4 regions of the Pontibacter sp. SGAir0037 genome follow, and region 2 is predicted to be linked to each of the others. Evidence: riboswitches for the same ligand, from Rfam matches in the RefSeq annotation. Region 2 holds a riboswitch; each other region holds the start of a gene.
The links. Region 2 has a riboswitch for S-adenosylmethionine ahead of C1N53_RS02930 (O-acetylhomoserine aminocarboxypropyltransferase/cysteine synthase family protein). Riboswitches for the same ligand answer to the same signal wherever they lie in the genome.

Region 1 (2,203 bases), 2.4 Mb from region 2:
GGAAGATGATGAAACTATGCAGCAGATTGAAGAAATTATACAATTTGCTTCCCCTCTTTTCTCGCATGCAGTAGGCGAAGGAAGAGAACTGTACGAATTCATAGAAAGCCACCTGGAGATCAGCCCTGTAGGTATTACGCCTATCTATTACGATGAAGGCTACCTCTTTCTGGATACTTTCCCGGCTAAAGAAACACAGGTATACGCCTACCGGATTTCTGTATTTCAGAACACTTATGAAAAGTACCGTGGCATCAACACGCAGTATTTAAAAAGTGTGCGGAGAGGTTTAGCACAAACACACGAAAACCTGAAAGGGCAGCTGGTAAAAGAGCACCAGCAATTTCCTAATCCTGCCACTTTTGTAGTGATAGCCAAGATGCCCTGCCCTATCGAACATTCTTTACTTCCAATTGCAAAACGTTCGCTGGTAAAGTACATAACTAAAATGTCGCCTTCATAATCTGCTAAACGGCTTTAAAGCAATTTAGAGCCATTGTCAATTGTAAATCCCTAGCTTACTTATAGAGATAATATATTTTTTTTCTGGCAGGTCTGTTTTTTGAAACAAAAAAAGGCATATATTTGTAATACAAACATAGCAGGACAAACAAACCTCCTGTTAGAATTTATAAAGAAGAGGTAAGAGAATAGGCTCTATGACCCTCTGGCAACCACCTTGTATGGCAGGTGCCAATTCCTATCCCGATTAAACGGGAGCATATAAATTTTAAGAACATGAAAAATTTATTCAACATTTCTTCTTCAGCCCTTAGCAGCACCGAGTCGTGCCAGGCTGTATTATTTTCATCCTATCCAACGCTTACTACTAAAACAGCGCATGTCTGCTGTTGCTGTTGTTGCTGTTAGCTAACAAATCTGATTCCTTTGTAGATTTGTGCCTGAACCAGCCTTTTCGGGCAATACATCCTGATTAATCTTTTAATTTTTTCTGGCATTTCTGTGCAATTTATAAGCGAAGCACTTATCTGCCTGCACAACCCTGATTAATCTTAAGGCTTTCATCAAAAAAAGAACTTAAAAACATTGCTATACATGAGTCAGTCATTATCATCGTTAGAAGCTCAGATCCCAGCCTTATTATCTTTATTAGAAGGTAAAACAGCTGAAGAAGGATTACGTTTTCTGGCAACTCAATTCGAAGGAAGTATTGCTTTCTCCTCCAGCTTAGGTTTAGAAGATCAGTTAATCACACACTTCATTTACGAAAACAACCTGCCAATCCGTGTTTTTACGCTGGACACCGGAAGGCTATTTAACGAAACTTACAGTCTGCTTAATCGCACCAACGAGCATTATGGCAGAAAAATGGAAGTATACTTCCCTAAGCATGAAGCAATTCAGAACCTGGTAAACGAAAAAGGCCCGCTTAGCTTCTATAACTCTGTCGAAGACCGCAAAGAATGCTGCTACCACCGCAAGGTGGAGCCGCTTAAGCGAGCCCTGCAGGGAGTTCAGATCTGGGTTACTGGTATCCGTGCCGATCAGTCGGACGCCCGCCAGGGGCTGCAGTTACTGGAGTGGGACGATAACTTTAAAGTGATTAAGTTTAACCCGCTGCTGGCCTGGACATTTGAAGAAGTCAGAGCGGCTATCAAAGAGTACAGAATTCCTTATAACTCTTTGCATGATAAAGGCTTTATCAGCATTGGCTGTGCTCCTTGTACACGTGCTATCCGCATTGGAGAAGACTTCAGGGCAGGCCGTTGGTGGTGGGAAGACAACTCTAAAAAAGAGTGCGGTCTCCACACCCATTAATTCAGAAGCTGTTTGAATGTTTCCCTTTGCTCGGTTTAAATTAAGGCAGGAAACAGGTTTATTTACTATATAAAGCGTAAAATCCCACTAACAGCCAAACAGGTTGTTAGTGGGATTTTACTTTTATACCTTTAGGTTTTCAGGTACAGATATACTTATTTATTATATGCAAGTAGAATTAACACGCGTAGACCAGGATTTCCACTTCCAGGCAACAGGTGCATCGGGAGTTGCAATTAATATTGATGGTTCTCCGGACATAGGTGGTCATAATGCAGGTGCAAGGCCAATGGAATTATTACTGATGGGTTTGGGAGGATGCAGCGCTATCGACATTATCCTGATCCTTAAAAAGCAGCGACAGCAAATTACCTCTTTCGATATTAAAGTAAATGCAGAACGCGAAAAAGTAGGCGATGCTTCT
Region 2 (2,203 bases):
CCGAAAGCTGCTGGTGTGTGGTAGAGGCCGGATGAATGATCAGCGTTTTTGCGTCGCCTACGTTGGCCAGGTGGCTGATCAGTTCAAGGCTGTTTACAAATTTCTCGGCATGTTCTTTCTCTCCTTTCAGCTTAAACGAAAACACTCCGCCAAAACCACGCTTCAGGTATTTCTGGGCCAGCGCATGGTATTTACTGGAGGGCAAGCCTGGATAATTCACACTTTCCACCTCTTCCTGCTGTTCCAGCCAGGTAGCTAGTTCCAGCGCATTCTGCACGGTTCTGTCAACCCGCAGCGAAAGCGTTTCCAAACCCTGCAGCAGCAGGAATGAGTTAAACGGACTTAGTGCAGGTCCGAAATCGCGTAAACCTTCTACCCTGGCCCTGATGGCAAAGGCGATGTTTCCGAATGGCCCATCAGCTCCGAATACTTCCCAAAAGTTTAACCCATGGTACCCTTCCGCCGGTTCAGAAAACTGCGGAAACTTTCCGTTGCCCCAGTTAAAATTGCCTCCATCCACAATGACACCGCCAATGCTGGTACCGTGGCCGCCAATCCACTTTGTAGCAGATTCCACCACCACATGAGCGCCATGCTCCAAGGGGCGGAACAGGTAACCACCGGCACCGAAGGTGTTGTCTACAATCAGCGGCAGGTCGTATTTATTTGCCAGTGCTGCTACGGCTTCAAAATCCGGAATATTAAATCGCGGATTGCCAATCGTTTCCAAATAAATGGCTTTGGTGTTTTCATCGATCAGCTTTTCGTAGCTCTCGATCTCGTCGTTGGCAGCGAAACGGGCCTCTATGCCCAAACGCTTGAAAGAAACTTTAAACTGGTTGTAGGTACCGCCATACAGAAAGCTGGTCGACACAAAATTATCGCCAGCCTGTAGTATATTATGAAGTGCCAGAAACTGAGCGGCCTGTCCCGAAGCTACGGCAACGGCGGCTGCCCCACCCTCCAAAGCAGCAATGCGCTTTTCGAACACATCGGTTGTCGGGTTCATTATGCGGGTATAGATATTGCCAAACTCCTTCAATGCAAACAGATTGGCTCCGTGTTCTGCATTTTTAAACACATAGGAAGTAGTCTGGTATATAGGCACAGCACGTGACTGTGTGGTGGGGTCTACCTCCTGGCCAGCATGAAGCTGTAATGTTTCGAAACGAAATTCTTTTGACATGATGCTGTTATTTAATGATTTACAAAATTGTTCAGATAAGTTTATGCGTAAGCAGGTAAGGCTAGTATGGCCTGACTGCCGGCTAATTCAAAAAAGAAGCGGTCAGATCGTTATAAACAACAGCAGCAGGTAGAAAAGAAGATGCTGCCGCGCATAGACATCATGTCTGAGGCGTAAAAAAGAGGCTGCGACAAATTCCTTGTCGTTACAGATAATGCGAAATGTACGTGTGTTTGCTTGATTCCCTTTTTCATAAAATAGTATCAATTTATATTCATCCGGCACTTTGCCGGAATCAGGAATTAGCACCTTTACCTCGGTAGTTAGGTTGCTAGAGTTTCACAGAGCCTGTCTCTCCACTCTTCTGTATAAATCAACATCCGTAAGGGATAATTGACTTGATGCTACAATACTAGTTGCTGTTTTTTACAAAAACAAATTTCTTGTCTCTTTTTTGTAAAAACGGCAGTATTTACCTCGATTGGGTACGATGGCTTCATACGGATATGTGTTTGTAAAAGTTTGATTATGGATATAAAACACTTACCCATGCTTTACCTACAAACAAAAAAGGCACAAGGTATATAGTACCCTGTGCCTTCCTGAAATCGTGCTGATGCTATAGCAAAGAACTGATAACAGCTTTCCATTTCTCTGCCAGTTTCAGCTCTTCACCGAAGATCATACTTTCTTCGAGGCTATAGAACGGCAGGGCTTTATCCGGCTGCTTTGGGCTTACAGGAGAAAAGACCAGTTTAACGCTTTCAATAATTTTGCTATCGCCCGAATCCCGGCTGATTTTCTCTACACTGCACTGCCTCACCTCCCTTAGGTCTACGAATATTACCTGATCCTGATTTTCGCTTTTGTGTGTATAAAGCAGTTGCTTCTTCTCTTTATCCAGGCCTATGGCATAAGAAGGGCTCCAGAAGTCATATTCTGTAATTCTGAGTTGTTGTTTTTCTGCCTGCAAGAGTAAATCGTTCAGCAGCTTTCTGGCTTTCTTTTTCTGCGCCA
Region 3 (2,203 bases), 2.4 Mb from region 2:
TTTCTTCATAGTGTTTTGTTCAGGTGCTGTTTTCATGTTTCAAAATGAGCTGTTCGATGTGAGCTCTGGCAGCAATCCTAAACAAAACTAGATGGCATTTCCGAAGCTAAAAAACAGAATATACCAATACTCCTCATTTCTATATAAACAGGCAATGGAACTCTATTAGCCGTTAGTCGTTAAATATGCTTGTTTAGTCGTAGGTTGAATTGAGAGGGGAGTAGTTGACTTAAATAAGAACTGGTTTTGCAAGTATCATGTTAATCAGCCAAGTCTGTTGTTAAATTTTAAACGATAGGTTGGGAGATCAATAATGTTTGCTATCTTTGTAGCAGAATACCGTCGTGTAATGGCGTGTTATTTATAAAGAAGAGGCGAGAGAACAGGCTCTGAGACCCTCTGGCAACCATCGGATAAGAAAGGTGCCAAGTCCTGCCCAAGTTTAATTTCAGGGGAATATAAATTAAAAAACCATGAACAAGACAAAAGGCTTCACTTCTGATTTCAGGGAACCGGCTTCCCAACCTTTTATAATTCCTGCATTTTACGGAGTTCAGCAAATGAGTTGTTGCTGTTGTTGTTACTGCTAGCAGCTGCACAGGTACAACTTTCTTTGTGTTTTAGTTGTATTTTCAGTAATAATAATTCCTAGTAATTCTATAGAATTTTAATAGCCCTGTTTGCCGGATGATTATTTATATTGATTCCTATTGGTACCGGGCCATACATCAGAATAAAAAGCCTTATTACCATAATTCACCCTCTGCTGCACGTCGCTGACATATAACTGACGTAAACAGAGTTAAAGCATACTGAATTGAACCGACTGAAGCGAAAGGAATGATGTGATCGTTCTGCTTCATTTTTAATAGATTGATTTTAATTAACTGAAATGCAAAGTTTTAGATCAGAAATAGAAAATCCGATAGTCGAAAAGGATATCATCGAACTGGAGAAAAAGATCAGGCTGTACCAGACCGGCCAGATGCAGGAGGACAAGTTTAAAAGTCTTCGCCTGGCCCGTGGCATTTACGGCCAGCGCCAGTTAGGTGTGCAGATGATTCGTATTAAACTGCCCTTTGGTAGATTAACATCAAAACAGCTGGTGCACATAGCTGGTATTTCAGACGAATACTCAACCGGAAACCTGCACCTGACAACACGCCAGGATATACAGATACACTATGTAAGCCTCGATAGAACACCGGAACTGTGGGCTAGGCTGGACAAGGAAGACATCACGATTCGGGAAGCTTGCGGAAACACCGTGCGTAATATAACGGCTTCTCCGGAGGCAGGTATCGATCCGAACGAACCATTTGATGTATCGCCTTATGCCGATGCTGCTTTCCGGTATTTCCTGCGCAACCCTATATGCCAGGAGATGGGCCGGAAGTTTAAAATGACCTTCTCTTCCAGCGAAAAAGATACAGCCATGACCTACATTCACGACCTGGGCTTTATTCCAAAGCTGCAGGAAGTGGACGGCCAGACAGTGCGTGGCTTTAAAGTTGTGATAGGCGGTGGGCTGGGAGCACAGCCAATGCTGGCGCAGCCGCTCTATGAATTTCTGCCGGAAGACCAGGTAATTCCGCTCATCGAAAGTGTGCTGCGCGTGTTCGACCGCTATGGCGAGCGAAACAACCGCAATAAGGCACGGTTTAAATACCTGCTTAGTAAGCTGGGCTTAGAGGAAGTGGTGCGCCTGATAAAAGAAGAGCAGAAAGCCCTGAAAGTACATGCGTTTGAAGTAGATAAAACGGCAGACTTTACGCCTGCACTGCCGGCTCCGAAAGAAATACCTAACTTTGTAATTGAGAACACAGAGAATTACCAGACCTGGTTAAAGACAAACGTGTTCCGCCAGAAGCAGCAGGATTACTTTGGCATCTATATTAAAGTGCCAACCGGTGATGTAAGTTCTGATACTGCCAGAGTGCTGGCTGCCCTGGTGCACGATTTTGCCGGTGATGAAATACGGGTAACGCAGAACCAGGGTCTGATGCTGAAGTATGTGAAGGAAGAGGCACTGCCGTATTTCTATTCTCAGCTGGATGCTTTAGGCCTGGCCTTGCTTGGGTTCGACAGTGTAGCAGATGTTACTACCTGCCCTGGCACCGATACCTGTAATTTAGGTATCTCTAACAGTACCAACTTTGCCAAAGTATTGGAAAACCTTATTTATACCGAATATCCTGAACTG
Region 4 (2,203 bases), 2.1 Mb from region 2:
CCTTTCGTGAGCGGTGTTAAGGTGGTAGGTAAAATCCTGACCAGCACTGTGAAAGGTGACAAAGTAATTGTTTTCAAAAAGAAGAGAAGAAAAGGATACCGTAAAAAGAATGGCCACCGCCAGCATTTTACAAAAATCCTGATCGAGAGCATTGGATAAGCAGTAGAAGAAATTAATCGTTTGAAACTTTCAGGTCTGGCAACAGCCTGCATTAAATAGTAAGAAAATGGCACACAAAAAAGGAGCTGGTAGTTCTAACAACGGTCGTGAGTCGCACTCTAAACGACTGGGTGTTAAGATTTATGGTGGCCAGGATATCATCGCTGGTAACATCATTGTAAGACAAAGAGGTACTGCGCATCACCCAGGTCAGAACGTGGGTATTGGCAAAGACCATACACTGTTCGCTTTAACTGACGGTGTTGTACAATTCAAAAAAGGAAAAAAGAACCGTTCTTTCGTTTCTGTAGTTCCTAAAGTACAGGCTGAGGCTTAGTATTAGAAATAAACTGCCACTGGCAGCGTAAGATCAAAAAGGGATGCACTTGCATCCCTTTTTCTTTTTCCGACGGCTAACCCGCTGTTGTCCCAGCAAACACCTCTGCCAGGGCATGCAAACGAACTGGTGGCTCCCGCGCCTACAGCTTATAAACAGGCTGCATAATAATTAAACATAACAAAATTTCATAAACTACTTATATCTTCTTAAATTGCAATCTCTTATCAAGAAAGACTGAGGGACAGGGCCCGATGATGTCTTAGCAACCATGAATAAAAGCTTGGTGCTAACTCCCTCCTGGTAACCATATCCAGGGAAGATAAGATTGATATCCCCTTCTGCACCTGGGTGTCCTTCTTGATAAGCGAAAGCCGAAGACGTAAGAGAAGAAGACACTAACATGACACATCCTATTTATAAACTGCTGAAAGAGCGTGTGCTTGTGCTGGATGGTGCCATGGGCACCATGATTCAGCGCTATCAACTGCAGGAGCAAGATTTCAGAGGCGACCGCTTTAAAGACCATCAGGGAGACTTAAAAGGCAACAATGACTTGTTATCGATCACCCGCCCTGATGTAATTAAACAGATACATTTAGATTACCTGGAGGCTGGTGCCGACATTATAGAAACCAACACCTTTAGCGGCACCACCATTGCGATGGCTGATTACCACCTGGAGCACATTGTATATGAGCTCAACTACGAATCGGCCCGAATAGCCCGTGAGGCAGCAGACCAGATTACAGCCAGAACGCCAAAGCAGCCACGCTTTGTGGCAGGTGCCATTGGGCCAACCAACCGCACAGCTTCTCTTTCACCGGATGTAAACAATCCCGGATACCGTGCCATCACCTTCGACCAACTGGTAGAGGCGTATTACGAGCAGGTGCGCGGCCTGGTAGATGGTGGCTCAGATCTGCTCCTGGTAGAAACAGTTTTCGACACCTTAAACTGTAAAGCTGCGCTATATGCCATACAGCAATTCGTAGACGATGGCGGTAAAAACCTGCCTATTATGATTTCCGGCACCATTACCGATGCCAGTGGCCGCACCCTCTCCGGGCAAACGGTAGAGGCTTTCTGGAACTCTGTTTCGCATGCGCCCATTATCAGCATTGGTTTCAACTGCGCCTTAGGTGCCCGCCAGCTCAAAACACACATTCAGGAACTGTCGCGTATTTCTGACAGGTACATTAGTGCATATCCCAATGCCGGTTTGCCGAATGCCTTCGGGGGGTACGACGAAACGGCCCAGCAAATGGGGGAGATCGTAGAAGAATACCTGAAGGAGGGGCTGGTAAACATATTGGGTGGCTGTTGCGGCACAACACCTATGCACGTAAAGGTAATTGCCGATCTGGCCAAAAAATACAAGCCCCGTAAACCCACAGACTTAGCTCCTCTTCCACGCTACAGCGGTTTAGAGCCACTTACTGTTACACCGGAAACGTTGTTCATTAATGTGGGCGAGCGGACCAACGTAACTGGTTCACGCAAATTTGCCCGCCTTATAGTAGAAGATAAGTACGAAGAGGCGCTGTCGGTAGCGCAGCAGCAGGTAGAGGGAGGTGCACAGATTATCGACGTGAACATGGATGAGGGGATGCTCGATTCAGAGCAGGCCATGACCAACTTCCTGAACCTGATCGCTTCCGAACCCGATATTGCCAAGCTCCCCATCATGATCGACTCTTCTAAATG

Region 1: linked by a shared signal. The riboswitch ahead of C1N53_RS12670 (phosphoadenylyl-sulfate reductase) and the one ahead of C1N53_RS02930 (O-acetylhomoserine aminocarboxypropyltransferase/cysteine synthase family protein) in region 2 are both predicted to bind S-adenosylmethionine.
Region 3: linked by a shared signal. The riboswitch ahead of C1N53_RS12690 (nitrite reductase) and the one ahead of C1N53_RS02930 (O-acetylhomoserine aminocarboxypropyltransferase/cysteine synthase family protein) in region 2 are both predicted to bind S-adenosylmethionine.
Region 4: linked by a shared signal. The riboswitch ahead of metH (methionine synthase) and the one ahead of C1N53_RS02930 (O-acetylhomoserine aminocarboxypropyltransferase/cysteine synthase family protein) in region 2 are both predicted to bind S-adenosylmethionine.

The regions. Positions count from the first base shown of each region.
Region 1 is NZ_CP028092.1:3,109,002-3,111,204, forward strand. It holds gene C1N53_RS12665 (hypothetical protein) at 1-463, shown strand, start outside; SAM riboswitch class I at 627-730, shown strand; gene C1N53_RS12670 (phosphoadenylyl-sulfate reductase) at 1,057-1,779, shown strand; gene C1N53_RS12675 (OsmC family protein) at 1,946-2,203, shown strand, end outside.
Region 2 is NZ_CP028092.1:726,651-728,853, reverse strand. It holds gene C1N53_RS02930 (O-acetylhomoserine aminocarboxypropyltransferase/cysteine synthase family protein) at 1-1,186, opposite strand, end outside; SAM riboswitch class I at 1,452-1,561, opposite strand; gene C1N53_RS02925 (hypothetical protein) at 1,806-2,203, opposite strand, start outside.
Region 3 is NZ_CP028092.1:3,114,544-3,116,746, reverse strand. It holds gene C1N53_RS12695 (TonB-dependent receptor domain-containing protein) at 1-9, opposite strand, end outside; SAM riboswitch class I at 359-465, shown strand; gene C1N53_RS12690 (nitrite reductase) at 893-2,203, shown strand, end outside.
Region 4 is NZ_CP028092.1:3,856,692-3,858,894, forward strand. It holds gene rplU (50S ribosomal protein L21) at 1-159, shown strand, start outside; gene rpmA (50S ribosomal protein L27) at 227-496, shown strand; SAM riboswitch class I at 718-825, shown strand; gene metH (methionine synthase) at 900-2,203, shown strand, end outside.